One region of the Bradyrhizobium sp. Kon10 genome, then DNA from elsewhere that is predicted to be linked to it. Evidence: predicted binding sites of a transcription regulator. Region 1 holds the regulator's gene; the other holds the start of a gene.

The links. Region 1 encodes LexA, which represses DNA repair genes until DNA is damaged. Its sites were predicted from a motif close to TGTTCNNNNTGTGTTCNG; they were not measured.
Region 2: a site for LexA is predicted at 2,619-2,636, ahead of ruvC (crossover junction endodeoxyribonuclease RuvC). Genes of this name have one in related genera too.

Annotation. Positions count from the first base shown of each region.
Region 1 is NZ_JBVVOZ010000005.1:114,026-123,158, reverse strand. It holds gene AC0L2O_RS09965 (helix-turn-helix transcriptional regulator) at 1-519, shown strand, start outside; gene AC0L2O_RS09960 (molybdopterin molybdotransferase MoeA) at 624-1,835, shown strand; gene lexA (transcriptional repressor LexA) at 2,012-2,713, shown strand; gene AC0L2O_RS09950 (hypothetical protein) at 2,900-3,103, shown strand; gene AC0L2O_RS09945 (hypothetical protein) at 3,295-3,726, shown strand; gene AC0L2O_RS09940 (ComEC/Rec2 family competence protein) at 3,909-6,206, opposite strand; gene AC0L2O_RS09935 (DUF2171 domain-containing protein) at 6,301-6,534, opposite strand; gene AC0L2O_RS09930 (YybH family protein) at 6,644-7,030, opposite strand; gene AC0L2O_RS09925 (glutamine--tRNA ligase/YqeY domain fusion protein) at 7,038-8,717, opposite strand; gene gltX (glutamate--tRNA ligase) at 8,872-9,133, shown strand, end outside.
Region 2 is NZ_JBVVOZ010000032.1:64,659-73,791, reverse strand. It holds gene AC0L2O_RS30215 (metallophosphoesterase) at 1-148, opposite strand, end outside; gene ruvB (Holliday junction branch migration DNA helicase RuvB) at 260-1,315, opposite strand; gene ruvA (Holliday junction branch migration protein RuvA) at 1,447-2,064, opposite strand; gene ruvC (crossover junction endodeoxyribonuclease RuvC) at 2,061-2,588, opposite strand; gene AC0L2O_RS30195 (YebC/PmpR family DNA-binding transcriptional regulator) at 2,714-3,460, opposite strand; gene AC0L2O_RS30190 (methyl-accepting chemotaxis protein) at 3,665-5,413, shown strand; gene AC0L2O_RS30185 (methyl-accepting chemotaxis protein) at 5,528-6,952, shown strand; gene AC0L2O_RS30180 (TIGR00282 family metallophosphoesterase) at 7,556-8,380, opposite strand; gene AC0L2O_RS30175 (5-formyltetrahydrofolate cyclo-ligase) at 8,358-8,954, opposite strand; RNA gene ssrS (6S RNA) at 9,126-9,133, opposite strand, start outside.

The DNA of each region.
Region 1 (9,133 bases):
ATCTTCGTCAATCGCCGGGCGCGCGAATGGCTCGATGCCGCCGACAGCATCGTGCTTGAGGCGGGCGCGCTGAGCGCCATCAACAGCGAAGACGGCCGCTCTCTGCAATCACTGATCGGCTCGTGCAGCATCGATCATCCCGATCGCATCGGCGGCGAGATGAGCTTGCGGCGGCATCCAGGCCGCATGCCGCTGCACGTGCAGGTGACGCCAGTCGGCACAGATTGGGCGGAGAGTTCGGTGCCGCTTGCCTCCGGCTGGCGATCGAGCGCGATGGTGCTCATCACCGACCCCGAGCCGGACGCGAGATCAAGACTCGACGCTTTGCGCACGCGTTACGGCCTCACTCGTGCAGAAGCCGCCTTTGCGCTCGAGATCGTCAAGGGCGGCGGCCGCAAAGCGACGGCGGAACGGCTAGGGATCACCGACGGAACCGCGCGCAGCCATCTGTCGAAAATCTTCGACAAGACGGGCGTGAACCGGCAGGCCGAACTGGTGCGGCTATTGCTCCATAGATAAGCTGCGTCCACGCGCATGCACGTCCGTTTTGCCTCGACGGCCACTGTCGGCTAGAACGCTTGCCGCGACCCGATTGTCGTATTGCCCGAGCAGGAGTTTTCACCGTGGCCCTCATGCCGGTTTCCGACGCGCTTGCCGCGGTGCTTGCCGGCGCAGAGCCGCTGGCGGAAGAGATGGTTGCGCTCGACGAGGCCTGGCACCGGGTGCTGGCGCGCGATCTCGCGGCGCGCCGTACGCAGCCACCGCAGGCGATGTCGGCCATGGACGGCTACGCAGTGCGCGCCGCCGACGCGGCCAGGATCGATGCACAGCTCAATCTGATTGGCGAGGTCGCAGCCGGCCGGCCGTTCGCGGGAACGGTGGGCGCTGGCGAAGCCGTACGGATTTTCACAGGCGGCGTCGTTCCCGATGGCGCGGATGCGGTCGTGATCCAGGAGGATACTGCGGTCGAGGGCAAGCGCGTCACGATCAAGGAAGCCGCCCTCATCGGACGGCACATCCGCCTTGCCGGCGTCGATTTTCGCGAAGGCGATTTGCTGCTGAAGCGAGGAACCCGACTCACCGAGCGTGACCTGGCGCTCGCGGCCGCGATGAACCATCCGCGCCTGCCCGTCCGCCGCCGGCCGAGAGTTGCGATCCTCGCAACCGGCGATGAGCTGGTGATGCCCGGCGTCACCCCCGGCGCGGGTCAGATCGTTTATTCCAACGGCTATGCCCTGCACGCGCTCGCGCGCAGCGAAGGCGCCGAGACCATCGACCTCGGCATCGCCGCCGACACGGTTGAGGCGACCACGGCCGGCATCCGCCGCGCCCGCGACAGCGGGGCGGATGTCCTGATCACCACCGGCGGCGCCTCGGTTGGCGACCACGACCTGGTCAAGCCGGCGCTCGAGGCCGAAGGCATCTCGATGGCGTTCTGGAAGATCGCGATTCGCCCGGGCAAGCCGATGATGCACGGTCAGCTCGGCGCGATGCGCGTGATCGGCCTGCCCGGCAATCCCGTGTCGTCCTACGTCTGTGCGTTCCTGTTCATGGTGCCGCTGATTCGCGCGCTCTCGGGCCGCGAAGTGATTCACCACCGTCGCGAACGCGCCGTGCTCGGCCGCGATGTCGGTGCCAACGACCAGCGCGAGGACTATCTTCGCGCGCGCCTTGAATTGCGCGACGACGGCACCCTCATCGCTCATCCCGTGAGTCATCAGGATTCCTCGCTGCTCGCGAATCTGGCTGCCGCACAGGCACTTCTCGTACGTGCGCCGTTTGCGCCGAAGGCCGAGGCAGGCACGCCCTGCGAGGTGCTGCGATTGCCGGTCTGAACGCGTCGCTCGCTCGCGTTCCGCGAAGTTTGTCGCGTTCACGCTAAATTAAGCAGTTGCGGAACACATATCGAACATATAGTGTCCGTTCATGATTTGTTTCGAGCATGTAGCGGCTCATCGCTGAACTCAGCGTCTCGGAATCGAACGACATCAACCGGGGGAATTTGGTCGAGATGTTAACGCGCAAACAATACGAGCTTCTGCGGTTCATCAGCGAGCGGCTGAAGGAAAGCGGCGTGCCGCCCTCCTTCGACGAGATGAAGGACGCGCTCGATCTGCGCTCGAAATCGGGCATCCATCGCCTGATCACCGCGCTCGAGGAGCGCGGCTTCATCCGGCGCCTGCCCAACCGCGCCCGCGCCATCGAGGTGATCAAGCTGCCGGAGCTTCAGGCCGCGGCCGGCAGCCGCCGCGGGTTCACGCCCAGCGTCATCGAGGGCAATCTCGGCAAGGTCCGCGCGAGCTCCAGCGGGTCGGCGGATGACGGCGAGCGCCCCGTCGCGGTGCCCGTGATGGGCCGGATCGCGGCCGGTACGCCGATCGAAGCGTTGCAGACCCGCAGCCACACCATCAGCGTGCCGCCTGACATGCTCGGCTCCGGTGAGCACTACGCGCTCGAAGTGCGCGGCGATTCCATGGTCGATGCCGGTATCCTCGACGGCGACATGGCGCTGATCCAGCGTAACGAGAGCGCCGATACCGGCGACATCGTTGTGGCGCTGATCGACGACGAGGAGGCAACGCTGAAACGTTTCCGGCGCCGCGGCGCCTCGATCGCGCTCGAGCCGGCGAACGCCTCGTATGAGGTTCGCATCCTGCCGCCCAACCGGGTGAAGATTCAGGGCAAGCTGATCGGGCTTTACCGGAAGTATTGAGCCGGCTGCGGACGGTCGGCAGGCCGCCGCGCACGAGCGATTGGAGCGGACGATTGTCCGCTCCGGCTGGATAGTCTTTCTGGTTTTGCACAGATTATCCGGCCACCCCTCCAGCGCTACATCCTCGGCACGCCGCGACGAAGCACACACCGCTTCGCAGGGCTTTGAGAGACCGAGGAGAGAACCATGCGCAGCATTATTCTGAGCACTGTCGCGATGGCGCTGATCGCAGCATCAGCGTCGCAAGCCCTCGCGGCGCAGTCACAGCACCATCTCGGCAAAGCAGCGCGGGCGACGAGCGAGCAATTCCGCAATGCCCGCAACGCGGTCGAGCAGCCGTCGCAACGGGCCTGGCAATATTCCGGCTGGTCGGCGCCCGCTGGCCGCTAATGGCGAAACTGCCCGAATGCACGGGAGCAGGCTTTGTTCCTCGCGCAATTGAAAAAGATATTGTGATTGCAGCGCGCGAACCAAGCCGCAGATTTGCCCACAACCAAGCAGACGCTTGCAGGCTTCTACTCTGATAGAGGCCTGCGCCTCAGAAGAGGCGCGGGTCGCTATCCTGATTGAGGAGCACCCCGATGTGTGACTACAGCCTGCACGCCGTCGCGACGCGTCCCGCAGAAGTCGGCGAGACAATCGTCACGACAACTTTCCGCGGCACCTCGACGCGCGGCTTCGCCTCCGAAGCCGATATGTCGGTCGCGGTCTGTCTGCTGCCGGGAACGGAGCTCGCCTTCGCCGACAGCGTCCGCTACGACAATCGCTGGATCTGGACGCGCACCATCAACTCCCGCGTCGGCAAGTTCGGCAAGGTCGATCCGCACATTCCCGATCGCCATCACGACGCCATCGAATTTCCGGACGGCAAATACGTGCTGGTGACGCAGCTCGTCGAAGGCCAGCGCGCCACCGTGCTGCAATTGCCGGTGACCCAGCCGCTCGGCGAGCGGGAGCAAAAGCCAGAGATAGCCGACAGGCAGCCAACGATCACCCGCCTGCCGATCGGCTGACGCCGCCGACCCCAACGAGGGGTCGAGGCCCGGATTGAAATGCCCATCGCCGGCCGAGGCCGGCGAACTGGAGCGGTTTGCATCTCGCAAAGCCGATCGAATGGGATCCGCCCGCCGCACGTCGGACGGCCAGCCATTCCGGCCCGACGATCGGCTGAGAGGTCAAATCCAGCCCTCGGCTTTCAGTCCTCGGCTTGGAGATCGGCCTCGGACGGCGTTGCGTCATTGCTCCGGGGAGACGCTGTCTTCGTCTTCGGCGCGAGGCTGCCATCATAATCCGCCGCGCCTGCGGCAGCCGGCGACCAGGGACGGTCTGCGCCCCTTGCCTTCACCGCCTGAACGGCAAAACCATCACCACGCCGCATCAGCGCGAGCGCGCCCTGGCTTGCGAGACGCTGACGATCGACCACCATCGCCGTGCAATCCGGCGGCGCCGGCCGGGCGGTCACCACCAGCGCGGCACGATTGCAATCATCGGCCAGCGCGCCGATGCGCAACGCAACTGCGACCAGGCGCCCGTCGGCGAGCGGCGTGACGCAGCCCAAATCGTCGCACGAGACGCCATCGGCCAGCGACGCACTGCCGGCATCACGCGGATCGGCGTCGGCCGCCAGCCATTCCTTGAGCAGAAAGCTGTCCTTGTTCATCCTGATCAGATGCAGCTGCCCGTCCCTGCCCCGCACCGCGACGCTCTGCCCGTCACCGGCGATCAGGATGTCGGGTTGCCGGACGGACAAGCCCCAAAGGATCGCAACCAGCAGCACCAGCGCGCCCGACCAACGCAGCGGCGTGCGCAACAATCCCATCAGGACGAGCCCGAGGCTCGCCGCGACCAGGGGCGCGGTGCCGAAGGCGCCGATATGGCCGACCGCGCCCGGCAATGCCGCGACCCATCGCGTGACCGCGATCATCCAATCGATGCCGATCCCCATCAGCCACCAGAACACGCCGTCCAGTCCGAACGGCGCCGCAAGCAAGCCCAACAGCCCGGCAGGCATCACCAGCGCCGAAACCACCGGCATGGCGCCGAGATTGGCGAGCACGCCGTACGGCGTGACGCGGTGAAAGTGGAAGGCTGCGTAGGGCGTGGTCGCAAGCCCCGCGATCATGGAGGCCATGAACAGCATCGCGATCTCGCGCCCACCCCACATCGCGATCCGCGCAGTGGTCGAATGATCCGGCGAGGCAAACAGGTTCGGCATGCCGACCTGCACCAGCGCCACGAGCCCCAGCGTCGCCGCGAACGACATCTGGAAGCTCGGATGCACCAGCGCCTCCGGCGCGACCGCAAGCACGATCAGGGCTGCCACCGCGAGGGTGCGGAAAGTAATGGCGCGGCGATCGACGATCACGGCGATCAACACCACCGCCGTCATGAAGAACGATCGCTGCGTGGCCACTTCCGCGCCCGACAGCAGGAGATAGAACGCGGCGGCGAACAGTGCGGCCGCCGCCGACCATTTCTTGATTGCGAAGCCGGCGGCCAACCCAGGAATGAGCGCGAGCAGCGCCCGCACCGCGAAGAACACGACGCCGGCGACCACGGCCATATGGTAACCCGAGATCGACAGCACATGGCCGAGCCCCGAGATGAACATCGCATCATTGACGGGCGTGGTGATCGCGTCGCGGCGTCCGGTCAGCAGCGCGGTCGCGATGGCGCGGTTGTCGCCGTCGAGGGTGGCACGGATGCGTGCGTCGATGGCGTCGCGCAGCCCCTGCATCATTGCGGCGTAGCGCAGCCTGATGCCCCCGGCTTCGGGCGGGGGCGCCACCGTGATTGCCCCCATCGCGAAACCGGAGGCACCGATGCCCTGGAAGAACATGTCGCGCGAGAAGTCGTAGCTGCCGGGCCGCAATGGCGAGAGCGGCGGCATCAGCCGCGCCTTCAACTGCACGAAGCTGCCGACTTCGGGGGCCGTCCCCTTGCGCACCGACAGCCGTACACGCTCCAGCTGGATGTCGCCGCGTTGGGTCTCCATCGCGGTGACGCGGAGCACGAACCGGTCGGTGCGCTCACGGATGTCACGCGTCTCGACGAAGCCCGACAGCGACACGGAATAGAGCGGCTTTGCCAGCACGGCATGAGCGATGCGCGCGGTCTTCCAGGTCGCCATCGCAAAGCCGGCCGCGACCGCCGCGATCATGATGGCTGGCGCGAAGAATCGGCCTCGCCGCAACAGCATAGCGCCGAGCGAGAGCACGGCCGCGGTCGCGGCTACGACCCAAAGCACCGGCTCACGATCGGCGGCAAAATAGAGCGCGATCCCGCAGCCGAAGGCGATGGGGACCCAGGGAAACAGCCGCCCGGCGCCGGCCTCAGCCCGCCCCCATTCGCGCAGCGTCTCGACCAGTGAGGGCCAGACGCCGAAGCCCGCTGGCGCAAAGCCGCCGGCGGACGCGGGGCGGCCCACGGGCCAAGTTCCCGCGATCCCTTGTGCGATCCCTTGGGAGCGTACTGGCCGCCCGGGCTCCGCCATCGTTACACCTGACAATACGCAACGGAGCTCGAAGCTACCGGAACGTGTAGGCAGGCGAATAGCGGTACAGATCAGGAACGAACGGCTTAAAAGCCTACTTTTCCTCTTCCATCGTCACGGCCACATCCGCCTTGGCGGAGAGCCGGACCTTGTTGCCCTCGACGTCGGCGACGAGGCCCTTGTCGATGAAGTGATGATGGCCCTTGTGGCTACCCTCGCCGCTGTCCTTCTTGGTCAGCTTGATGCGATTGCCCTCGATCTTGTCGACCGTGCCGATGTGGACGCCATCGGCGCCGATGACTTCCATATGTTCAGCGATGTTCTGCATGGGGGATCCTCTTCTGGACCCGATCAACGCGTGAGAGGCGGTTCGGTTCTGCCGGGATTCCGGGGCTCCTATCGGCGCGAGCCCGGAATGACGACACCCAATTACGAGGCTAGATCAGCGGTGCCTGCGACGAGGCGTGGTGATTGACGATCTTCCAGTCGCCGGCCTCGCGGATGATGACCCAGCTCATCTTGACGATGAGATCGGGTCGCTCGCCGGCGAGGTCGAACGAGATGGTCGCAGCCATGTTGATCAAGTCCGGCCCCGCCCGCACCACCTGCACCTTGGAAAACGCCGCGCGCGGCTTGCGCCATCGCGGCAGGCCGTTGAAGTACTCGGCAACGCCGTCCCTGCCCCGGTAGAGTCTTGGGTTTGATCCGAAGAAGAACGCGTTGGTCGAATAGAGCGACGACAGCGCGGCGGCGTCGAGCCTGGCGAAGCCGGCGCACCATTTCGCGATGATCGCGGAAACGATTTCGTCGGCTTCGTTGCTCATATGCGCCTCAGCCCTTGGCGACTTCCTTGGCAAACGTGTCGCGCAGACCGATGGTTTGCGAGAACACGGGCTTGCCGGGCGTGGAGTCCTTGTCGCGCACGAAATAGCCCTGCCGCTCGAACTGCATCGGCTCGGTCGCATTGCTTTCGGCGACCGAGGCCTCGACCCGGGCGTCGGACAATATCTCCAGCGACTGCGGGTTGAGATCGGCGGCGAAGTTCGAGGCGTCCGGGCTCGGGTTGGCGAAGAGCTGGTTGTAGATGCGGATTTCCGCAGGCTTGGAGGTCGCCGCCGAGAGCCAGTGCATGGTGGCCTTGACCTTGCGGCCGTCGGGCGCATTGCCGCCCTTGGTCGCGGGATCGTAGCTGCAGCGCAGCTCGACCACCTCGCCGTCAGCGTTCTTGATCACGCCGGTGCACTTGACGAAATAGGCGTAGCGCAGCCGCACCTCGTTGCCCGGCGACAGGCGGAAGAACTTTTTCGGCGGGTTCTCCATGAAGTCGTCGTGCTCGATATAGAGTTCGCGACCGAACGTGATCTTGCGCGTGCCGGCCGAGGGATCGTCGGGATGATTGATGGCGTCGAGTTCCTCGACCTGCCCTTCCGGATAATTCTCGATCACGACCTTCAGCGGCCGCAGCACCGCCATGCGCCGCTGCGAAGTGCGGTTCAGCTCCTCGCGAATACAGAACTCCAGCATGCCGACATCGACGACACTGTTGGCTTTGGCAACGCCGATGCGCTTGACGAATTCGCGCAGCGCCGCCGGCGGTACGCCGCGGCGGCGCATCCCCGCCATGGTCGGCATGCGCGGATCGTCCCAGCCCGCGACATGGCCTTCGCGCACGAGCTGGGTCAGCACGCGTTTCGACAGCAGCGTGTAGGTGAGGTTGAGCCGTGCGAATTCGTACTGGTGCGGCCTCGACGGCACCGGCAGCTTCTCGATGAACCAGTCGTAGAGCGGCCGGTGATCCTCGAACTCCAGCGTGCAGATCGAGTGCGTGATGCCCTCGATCGCGTCCGACTGGCCGTGCGCATAGTCATAGCTCGGATAGATCGACCACTTGTCGCCCGTGCGCGGATGATGCGCGTGCAGGATCCGGTACAGCACGGGGTCGCGCAAATTGATGTTGCCCGCAGCCATGTCGATCTTCGCCCGCAGCACCCGCGCGCCGTTCGGGAATTCGCCGGCCTTCATGCGGCGGAACAGGTCCAGATTTTCATCGACCGAGCGGTCGCGGAACGGCGAGTTCTTGCCGGGCTCGGTCAACGTACCGCGCGAGGCGCGGATCTCGTCCTGGGTCTGGTCGTCGACATAGGCGAGCCCGTCACGGATCAGCTTCTCCGCCCATTCGTAGAGGCGGTCGAAATAGTCGGAGGCGAAGAACAGGTTCTTGCCCCAGTCGAAGCCGAGCCAGCGCACGTCGGCCTGGATCGAATCGATATATTCCTGCTCTTCCTTGACCGGATTGGTGTCGTCGAAGCGCAAATGGCAGCGGCCCGGAAACTCCTGGGCGATGCCGAAATTGAGTGCGATCGACTTGGCGTGACCGATATGCAGGTAGCCGTTCGGCTCCGGCGGGAACCGGGTCACGATCTCCCTGTATTTGGCCTGGTCGAGGTCGGCCTGGATGATGTCACGAATGAAATCGCGCCCAACCTCGTTCGCCACCGGTTCTGTGCTCATCCTGCAATCCTGTCGGGAAATCTTCGGCCCTTCTGCCAAATTCGCTTGGCTGAGCCAAGGGCTTAAGCAAGGCCTGGCAGGTCCGCTGCCGGGCTTTAGTTATGCTCCGGTCCTGTTATATACCACCGCCTCCAATGCATAGGCCCTGCCAAGAATGACCTCCTCCGTCGTCACACGCTTCGCTCCCTCCCCGACCGGCTTCCTCCATATCGGGGGCGCCCGCACGGCGCTGTTCAACTGGCTCTATGCGAAGAAGCACGGCGGCAAGATGCTGCTCCGGATCGAGGATACCGACCGCGAGCGGTCCACCGAGGCTGCGATTGGCGCCATCCTCGACGGCCTCAAATGGCTGGAGCTCGGCTGGGATGGCGATGTCATCTACCAGTTCAGCCGCGCCGCGCGCCACCGCGAGGTCG
Region 2 (9,133 bases), on a different contig from region 1:
AATCCGCCGGCCATTGTCGTGGCGTTGGATGATAGCGGCTGACGTTGAGCCGGAGCACCGGCTCGACGCCGACGCCGTAGGCAGCGGTGGAGACGCTGAGGGCGGACAGACCGCCGATGGAACGGATGAGATGACGCCGCGAGATCATGGAGGCCCGATGGTGATGCGCTATTCGTGATGCGGACCGATTGGAGCGGAATTGGGGTGCGCTCGTGCAAATCGCCTGCACAGAGATGACCGGAAGTTCACGACCTCGCTATCAGTCGTTGCTCTCGTCCGTCCCGAACAGGCCGAACTGCGCCGCATCGCGCGAGGGTTCGGCTATCCCGAGATGGCGGAAGGCGTGCGAGGTGAGCAGGCGCCCGCGCGGGGTGCGCTGGAGATAGCCGCACTGGATCAGATAGGGCTCGATGATGTCCTCGATCGCGTCGCGCGGCTCGGATAACGCGGCGGCCATCGTCTCGACGCCGACCGGGCCGCCGCCATAGTTCATCGCGATAGTCGTGAGATAGCGGCGGTCCATGGCATCGAGGCCGGCGGCGTCGACCTCAAGCGCGCTGAGCGCGTGGTCGGCAATCTCGCGGTCGATCGACGTGGCATCGGCCGCCGAGGCGAAATCGCGCACGCGGCGCAGGAGGCGACCGGCGATGCGCGGCGTGCCGCGGGCGCGGCGCGCAATCTCGTTGGCGCCATCCGCGCTCATGCCGACATTGAGCACGCGCGCGCCGCGGGTGACGATGCTTTCCAGCTCCTCGATTGTATAGAAGTTGAGCCGGATCGGGATGCCGAAGCGATCGCGCAAGGGATTGGTGAGCAGGCCGGCACGCGTGGTGGCGCCGACGAGGGTGAATTTCGACAGCTCGATCTTCACCGAGCGCGCCGCCGGACCCTCGCCGATGATGAGGTCGAGCTGAAAATCCTCCATGGCGGGGTAGAGCACTTCCTCCACCGCCGGGCTCAGGCGATGGATCTCGTCGATGAAGAGCACGTCGCGCTCCTCGAGATTGGTCAGCAGTGCCGCGAGATCGCCGGCCTTGGCGATCACCGGGCCTGACGTGGCGCGAAAGCCGACGCCGAGTTCCTTGGCCACGATCTGGGCCAGCGTGGTCTTGCCGAGGCCGGGGGGACCGACGAACAGCACGTGATCCAGCGCTTCGCCGCGCTTGCGCGCCGCCTCGATGAAGATCGAGAGATTCTTGCGCGCCTGCTGCTGGCCGACGAAATCGGACAGCGATTGCGGCCGCAGCGCGGTGTCGCCGACATCGTCGCTGCGGCGCTCGGGCGTGACCATGCGGGGGGCCTTGGGATCGCTCACTCAGCGGACTCCGCAAGATCGTAGGGTGGGCAAAGGCGCTCTTCGCGCCGTGCCCACCATGTCGCTGATCGCTCTATAGATGATGGGCACGCTTCGCTTTGCCCACCCTACGAGATTGACCATTTCCGCACTCACTTCGCGAGCTCCTTCAGGCCGAGGCGAATGAGCTGCGCCGTCTCGGCATTCTCACCTGCGCTGCGCGATGCCGATGCGATGGCGGCGGCCGCTTGCGGCTGGCCGTAGCCGAGATTGACCAGCGCGGAGATCGCATCCGCCACCGGACGCGGGGCGCGGTGGTCGTCGATGGCGCCGGCGAGATGCACGACGGCCGGATCGACGTTGGCGAAGGCCGGCGCCTTGTCCTTCAACTCGGTGACAATGCGCTCGGCGACCTTGGGCCCGACGCCGGGCGTGCGCGCCACCGCGGCCTTGTCGCGCAGCGCGATCGCGTTGGCGAGATCGGAAGGCGCCAGCGTGCCGAGCACGGCCAGCGCGACCTTGGCGCCGACGCCCTGCACGGTCTGGAGCAGGCGAAACCATTCGCGCTCCTGATCGGTGCGGAAGCCGAACAGCTTGATCTGGTCCTCGCGGACATAGGTCTCGATCGAGAGCACGGCCGCCTCGCCCGGCGAGGGCAGATGCTGCAATGTGCGCGCCGAGCAATGCACCTGATAGCCGACCCCGCCAACGTCGAGAAGGACGTAATCCTCGCCGTAGGAATCGATCAGACCCTTGAGCTTGCCGATCATATCCCCACCACTTTCAAACGCAGCGCGGCGCTCTGGCGGTGATGCGCATGCGTGATGGCAATGGCGAGCGCATCGGCGGCATCCGCCGACGGCGGCTCGGCCTTGGGCAGCAGGATCTTCAACATCATCGCGATCTGCTGCTTGTCGGCATGACCGGCGCCGACCACGGTTTTCTTGACCTGGTTCGGCGCGTATTCGGCGACAGAGATACCGAACATCGCGGGCGCCAGCATGGCGACGCCGCGGGCCTGGCCGAGCTTCAACGTCGCGACGCCGTCCTTGTTGACGAAGGTCTGCTCGACCGCGGCTTCCATCGGCTTGTGCTCGGACAAGATCGTGGCGAGCCCTTCATGGATCGCCAGCAGGCGGCTTGCGAGCGGGAGGTCGTCCGGCGGTTCCACCGAGCCGCAGGCGATGTAGATGAGGCGATTGCCCTCGGACTCGATCACGCCCCAGCCGGTGCGGCGCAGGCCGGGGTCGATGCCGATGATGCGAACGGGGCCACGAATCGGGAGCGCAGTCATGCGCCAGTGATAGCGGCTGACCGTCGCGGGGGAAACAGAAACAGAACGGAAGTAACAGGGGAAAGCGGCGCAACCCTCTTCGCCTTTCGCCGCACGAGCGAGCGCACCGTCCGAGGGGAACGCCGCTAGCCGCCCATCTTCGCCATCAGCGCGTCCGACACCTCGAAATTGGCGTAGACGTGCTGGACGTCGTCATGCTCGTTGAGCAGGTCCATCAGCTTCAACAGCTTCTCGCCGGTCTCGTCGTCGACCGCGATGGTGTTCTGCGGCTTCCAGACCAGTGCGGCCTTGCGCGACTCGCCGAACTTGGCTTCGAGCGCCTTGGCGACATCACGATAGCTTTCGGTCGAGGCGTAGATCTCGTGACCACCTTCGCCGGAGATCACGTCGTCGGCGCCGGCCTCGATCGCTGCATCGAGCATCGCATCGTCGGAGGCGACGCTGCGGTCGTATTCGATGATGCCGGTGCGGTCGAACATGAAGGCGACCGAGCCGGTTTCGCCGAGGTTGCCGCCGGATTTCGTGAAGAAGGAGCGGATGTCGGAGGCGGCGCGGTTGCGGTTGTCGGTCAGCGCCTCGACGATGACGGCGACGCCGCCGGGGCCGTAGCCCTCGTAGCGGATCTCGTCATAGTTCTCGCCGTCATTGCCGAGCGCCTTCTTGATGGCGCGCTCGATATTGTCCTTCGGCATGTTCTCCTGGCGGGCCGCGATGATGGCCGCGCGCAGGCGCGGGTTCATGTTGGGATCGGGCGTGCCGAGTTTGGCCGCGACAGTGATTTCCCGCGCCAGCTTGCCAAACAGCTTCGACTTCTGGGCATCCTGCCGCCCCTTGCGGTGCATGATGTTCTTGAATTGGGAATGTCCGGCCATGCGTGGTCTCGTGAGGGAAGTGTCAGCCAAGGTGAGCGTGGGAAGCGCGGCCTTATAGGCCGCCAAGCCACCGGAATGAAAGAGGCTCTACGACTTTAAGGTAATACCGTAGCGTCCTTTGCCTAGAAGTCAGGCAACGTTAACCCTGATTTCATCCCGGGCTGCGAAAATAACGTCGACCCGTCTCCCGAAAAGAGTGACCCGATGGCGTTCGCATTGTTTCAGAAGCGTCTGCCGGATTCGGCCGCGCCCGCGGCAGCCCCGCTAGCTGCGCAGCCGGCCGCCGGTTCCCAACCCACCTCGGCCGCCGAGGGCGATTCGGCCCGGGAAATCCTGGAACTGCTGGAACTCGAGCTGGGCGCCATGATCCGCCAGCTCGAGCGCGCCGCCAATTCGGTGGCCGGCGGCGCGGAGGCGACCGCCGCGACGCTCGTGGACATCCGCCAGCGCACCGACGCGCTGACCGGACGGACCAATGCCGCGCAGTCGAACGCCTCGACCTTCGCCCATGCCGCCGAGAAGTTCACCCAATCGGCGCAGGGCATCGGCGCGCAGGTCCGCGAGGCCGGCAAGCTTGCCGACGAGGCCAGCGCCGCGGCACAGGAGGCGCGCGCCAATGTCGACCGCCTGCGCGAATCCTCCGCGGCGATCGGCAATGTCGTCAACCTGATCGCCCAGATCGCACGGCAGACCACGCTGCTCGCGCTCAACTCGACCATCGAGGCCGCGCGCGCAGGTGCTGCAGGCCGGGGCTTCGCGGTGGTCGCCACCGAGGTTAAGGCGCTCGCGGTGCAGACCCAGGGCGCCACCGAAGAGATTTCCAGGAAGATCGACGCGCTGCAGCGCGATGCCGCAGGGTCAGCCGATGCCGTGCATCGCATCTCGCAGGCGATCGAGGCGATCCGCCCGGTGTTCGACACCGTCAACGGCGCAGTGGCCGAGCAGAACGCGACCACCAGCGAGGTCTCCGGCAACGCAGCCAGCGCATCGCAATTCATCATCTCGGTCGGCGAGAGCGCCGCCGAAATCGACGCCGCGACCAAGGCGGCCGAAACCCATGGCGAGAACGTCGCCAGCGCCGGCAAGGCGGTGACGACGTTCGCACGCAAGCTGAAATCGCGCTGCGCGGTGCTGCTCAAGCAGAGTGAGCACGACGATCGCCGCAAGACCGAGCGGCTGCCCTGCCATCTCAAATTCGAGAGCGCACGCGGCGTGATGCCGGTCTACGAGATCGCGATGGACGGCGTGCTGATCGGCGGCGCGGACGCCGGCCGGCTTGCGCCGCAGACGATCATCGACGGCAGCCTCGAAGGCGTCGGCGCCTGCCGCCTGCGCGTGGTCGAACAATCCAAGGCCGGGGCCCGCACCCACTTCGTCGCGCCCAATGCCGAGCTCAGCGAGAAGATCGAGGACAGGCTGTGGTCGATCCACGAGGAGAACACCGAGTTCGTCACCCGCGCCATGGAAGCGGGTACCGCGCTGACCGCGATCTACGAGCAGGCGGTTGCGCGCGGCGAGGTCAGGATCGACGACCTCTTTGACACCGACTACGCCGAAATCGCCGGCAGCAATCCGCAGCAATACCGCACCAGATATCTCGACTGGGCCGACCGCGCGCTGCCGCCGTTCCAGGAAGCGTTTCTCGCGAAGGAGCCGCGCATGGCGTTCTGCGCCATGGTCGACCGCAATGGCTTCCTGCCGGTCCACAACAAGATCTATTCGCATCCGCAGCGGCCGGGCGACGCCGTATGGAACGCAGCGAACTGCCGCAACCGGCGTATCTTCAACGACCCGGCCGGCTTGGCCGCCGCCCAAAACCAGCGCTCGTATCTGATCCAGAGCTATGCGCGCGATATGGGTAACGGTAACACGGTGATGATGCGCGAGATCGATGTCCCGATCCGCGTGCAGGGCCGGCACTGGGGCGGATTCAGGACGGCCTACAAGCTGTAGTGCACGCTCAGGCAAGACCTGCTGAGCGAATCACCGCTTAAAGTCGGAATTGGAATGGGAATGGGAATGCCGCGGTGAGCCGATCAACGGCTCCGCCTGGAGATAAGCCCGTACATGTCCCTCGCGCAGCTTGCAGTATTGGACACCGGATCGAACCGGACGATGGCCGAGCGCCTGATCGACCAGCTTGCCGACCGCATCGGCGGTCTCGGCGTCGAGCTTGCCGACATCGCCGGCAACGTCCAGGAGGTCGCAAGCCGCGTTGCGAACCAGTCGGAACGGTTCCACCACCTGCAGCAGACGGCCGAGACCATGGTCTCGGCCAATCACGACATCGCCAATGCGTCGCAGGCGGTGCAATTGACCACCTCAGCGGCGGTCGGCGAGATCGCCCAGTCGCGCAACGCCGTCGACACCGCCGTCAGCCACATCTCCGAGCTCGTCGCGGCGGTGGGGCGGATCGAGGCGCGCTTGAGCGCGGTCGGCTCGGCGCTGGCGCAGGTCGCGAAGGTGTCCGGCTCGATCGAGGCGATCGCCAAGCAAACCAATCTGCTTGCGCTCAACGCCACCATCGAGGCGGCGCGCGCCGGCGATGCCGGCCGCGGCTTCGCGGTGGTCGCAAGCGAGGTGAAGAACCTCGCCGAAGCCACCCGCCAGGCCACGCACCTGATCTCCGACACCGTGCGCGACCTCGACGGCCAGATCGAGGGCCTGATCGGCGAGAGCGGCGACGCCTCGCTGCGCGCCAAGACCGCGGGCGAAGGCGCCCAGCAGATCTCCGGCATCATCTCACGGGTGCAGCAGGGCTTTGCGTCCGTGGAAGCCGAGATCGACAGTGTCACGCGCGCCGCGACCTCCAACCTCGGCCATTGCGACACCGTGATCAACGAGCTCAACGAGCTCGCCAAGGGCGTCGACCTGTCGTCGCGCGATCTCAAGAACGCCGACCAGCGGGTCACGAAACTGCTCGACACGTCCGAAGGCCTGATCGCACTGATCGCCGACAGCGGCGTCGAGACCTCGGACGCGCCGCTGATACGCACGGTCGTGGATACCGCCAAACGCATCTCGGGCGAGTTCGAGGCCGCGATCGATCGCGGCGAGATCACGCTCGATCAGCTCATGGACGAATCCTATCGGGAGATCGCGGGCACCGATCCCAAGCAATATCTCACCAACTATGTCGCGTTCACCGATCGCGTGCTGCCCGCGATCCAGGACCCGATCCAGAAATCCGATCCCCGCATCGTGTTCTGCGTCGCCTGGGCGAGGCACGGCTATCTGCCGACGCACAATCCGAACTACCGCCTGCCCCAGGGCAAGGACCCGGTGTGGAATAACGCCAATTGCCGCAACCGCCGCCTGTTCACCGATCGCGCGGTGAAAAAGGTCGCAGCGAATACAAAGCCGTTCCTGCTGCAAACCTATCGGCGCGAGATGGGCGGCGGACAGTTCGTGCTGATGAAGGATCTGTCGTCGCCGATCGTGGTCCACGGCAAGCACTGGGGCGCGTTCCGGATGGGATATCGGCAGGGCTGAGGGCCACCGCGACAGCGCCTGGCGTGTCTCTAAAGCTGCAAAACAACCCCATGCACAGTAGCCGGGGTGTGCGGAATCAACGGCTTACAGCGAGGTGAAACTGGCCTTGGCTGGTTGCCATGGAGAAGGTGCGCTCCCTCCCCGCTTGCCTGGGAGGGCTGGCGAGACGGTGTTGCCGCAACGGGACAATCCCAAGGTGGAGAAAGCCCTCACCCGGCGCTTCGCGCCGACCTCTCCCGCAAGCGGGCGAGGTGAGGCGAACCCGCGGCTCGACCGATAGGACCAACAGGCATTCCACGTCGCTGGTAAAGGCGTTGACCCGTCGGGCAAAACAGGCGCACGATAGCATCATCCGCAAATTGGGTAGTCGCATCGCAGCTTCGGTCGTTGGCCGAACGTCGCGCAGATCGCGCTTTAGGCCCGTCGCGTGAGTCGCGATCTCGCGCGTCATTCTTTCTGCGTCGTCCCGGCGAAGGCCGGGACCCATAGCCACAGGCGGTCGTCTGGCGAAGGCTGATTGTTTCGGGACTGGCACCATCCGCGAGCGATAGATCACGCGGTATGGGTCCCGGCCTTCGCCGGGACGACACTGAATTTGTAGAGCTAGCTCAACCAAAACTTCGGCGTTGCCGGCTCGAGCCGACCGCCCGCGCGCACTGGTGCGATGCGCAGTGCGAGTCCCGTTGCGTCATCCGTTTCCACCGCTACGCCGCTGAGCGTCGCGACGCCGGCGGCCGGCTCGAAGCGGCCGGATGGAATGCCCGACGTGAACCGGCGCAGCGGCTCTTCCTTTTGCATGCCGATGATGGAGTCGTAGTCGCCGGTCATGCCGGCATCGGTCATGTAGGCGGTGCCGCCGCTGAGGATCTGGTGATCGGCGGTCGGCACGTGGGTGTGGGTGCCGACCACGAGGCTGGCGCGACCGTCGCAGAAGAAGCCGATGCCCTGCTTCTCGCTGCTCGCCTCGCAATGAAAATCGACGACGATGGCATCGGCGGCAACGCCGAGCGGGCAGGCGCCGAGCTCGCGCTCCAGCGCCGCAAAGGGATCGTCGAACGGGGTCATGAAGACGCGGCCGAGCGCGTTGACGACGAGCGCATGCTTACCGTTCTTGGTCTCGACCAGGGCTGCGCCGCGGCCGGGCGTGCCGCGCGGATAGTTGGCCGGCCGCACCAGGCGTTCGGCGCGCTCGATGAACACCAGCGCCTCGCGCTGGTCCCAGGAATGGTTGCCGAGCGTCACCGCATCGGCGCCGGCATCGAGAAATTCCTGATAGATCGCTTCGGTGATGCCGAAGCCTCCGGCCGAATTCTCGCCATTGACGACGACGAAATCGAGCGACCAGTCCTTGACCATGCCGGGCAGATATTCGGCGATGGCGTTGCGCCCGCTACGGCCGACGACATCACCCACGAACAGAATGCGCAAGTTCAGAACTCCGGAAATCGAATGCGTCCGATTCCGTTAGCACATAATCCAGCGCGACGTCGTGGGATAGTGCCGGAACGGCCTCGATCTCTTGCGCCGCAAACGCAAGCCCGATGCCGACGATCTGCTTGGTCTTGCGCAGATGCGCGAAGGTGAAGTCGTAATGCCCCGCACCGTAGCCGATGCGGTGGCCGAGACGGTCGAAAGCCGCAAGCGGCGTCAGCATGATGTCGGGAACAACTTCAGCGGCGGCCGGCGACGGTTCGGGAATGCCGAGCGGCCCGAGCATCAGCCGGTCGTTCGGATGCCAGATGCGGAAGACCAGCGCCTGGCCGCGTGCGGTGACGCAAGGCAACGCCAGCCGCGCGCCTTCTTCGGCGAGTTTCCGCATCAGCGGCGCCGGGTCGATCTCGCTGCGGATCGGCGCGTAGCCGGAGACGATGTTGCCCGGCAACAGCTTGAACGGCAGCCCGCGTTTGGCGAGTTTTGCGGCGGCACTGGTGCGTTTCTTGTCGCTCAGCGCGTCGCGTTTGGCGAGCGCTTTGGCGCGGAGTTCGGCTTTGGTGTTGGACATGTGCGCTCGGTCCCTTCGTCATCACCCGCGAAAGCGGGTGATCCAGTATTCCAGAGGCGGCGATGATTCACACAAAGGCCGCGGCGTACTGGATGCCCCGGTCAAGCCGGGGCATGACACCTGTTGAACCGGCCGCAGTCGTTTCAACAAGGACAACCAAGCAAACAACAGTGCGAAGC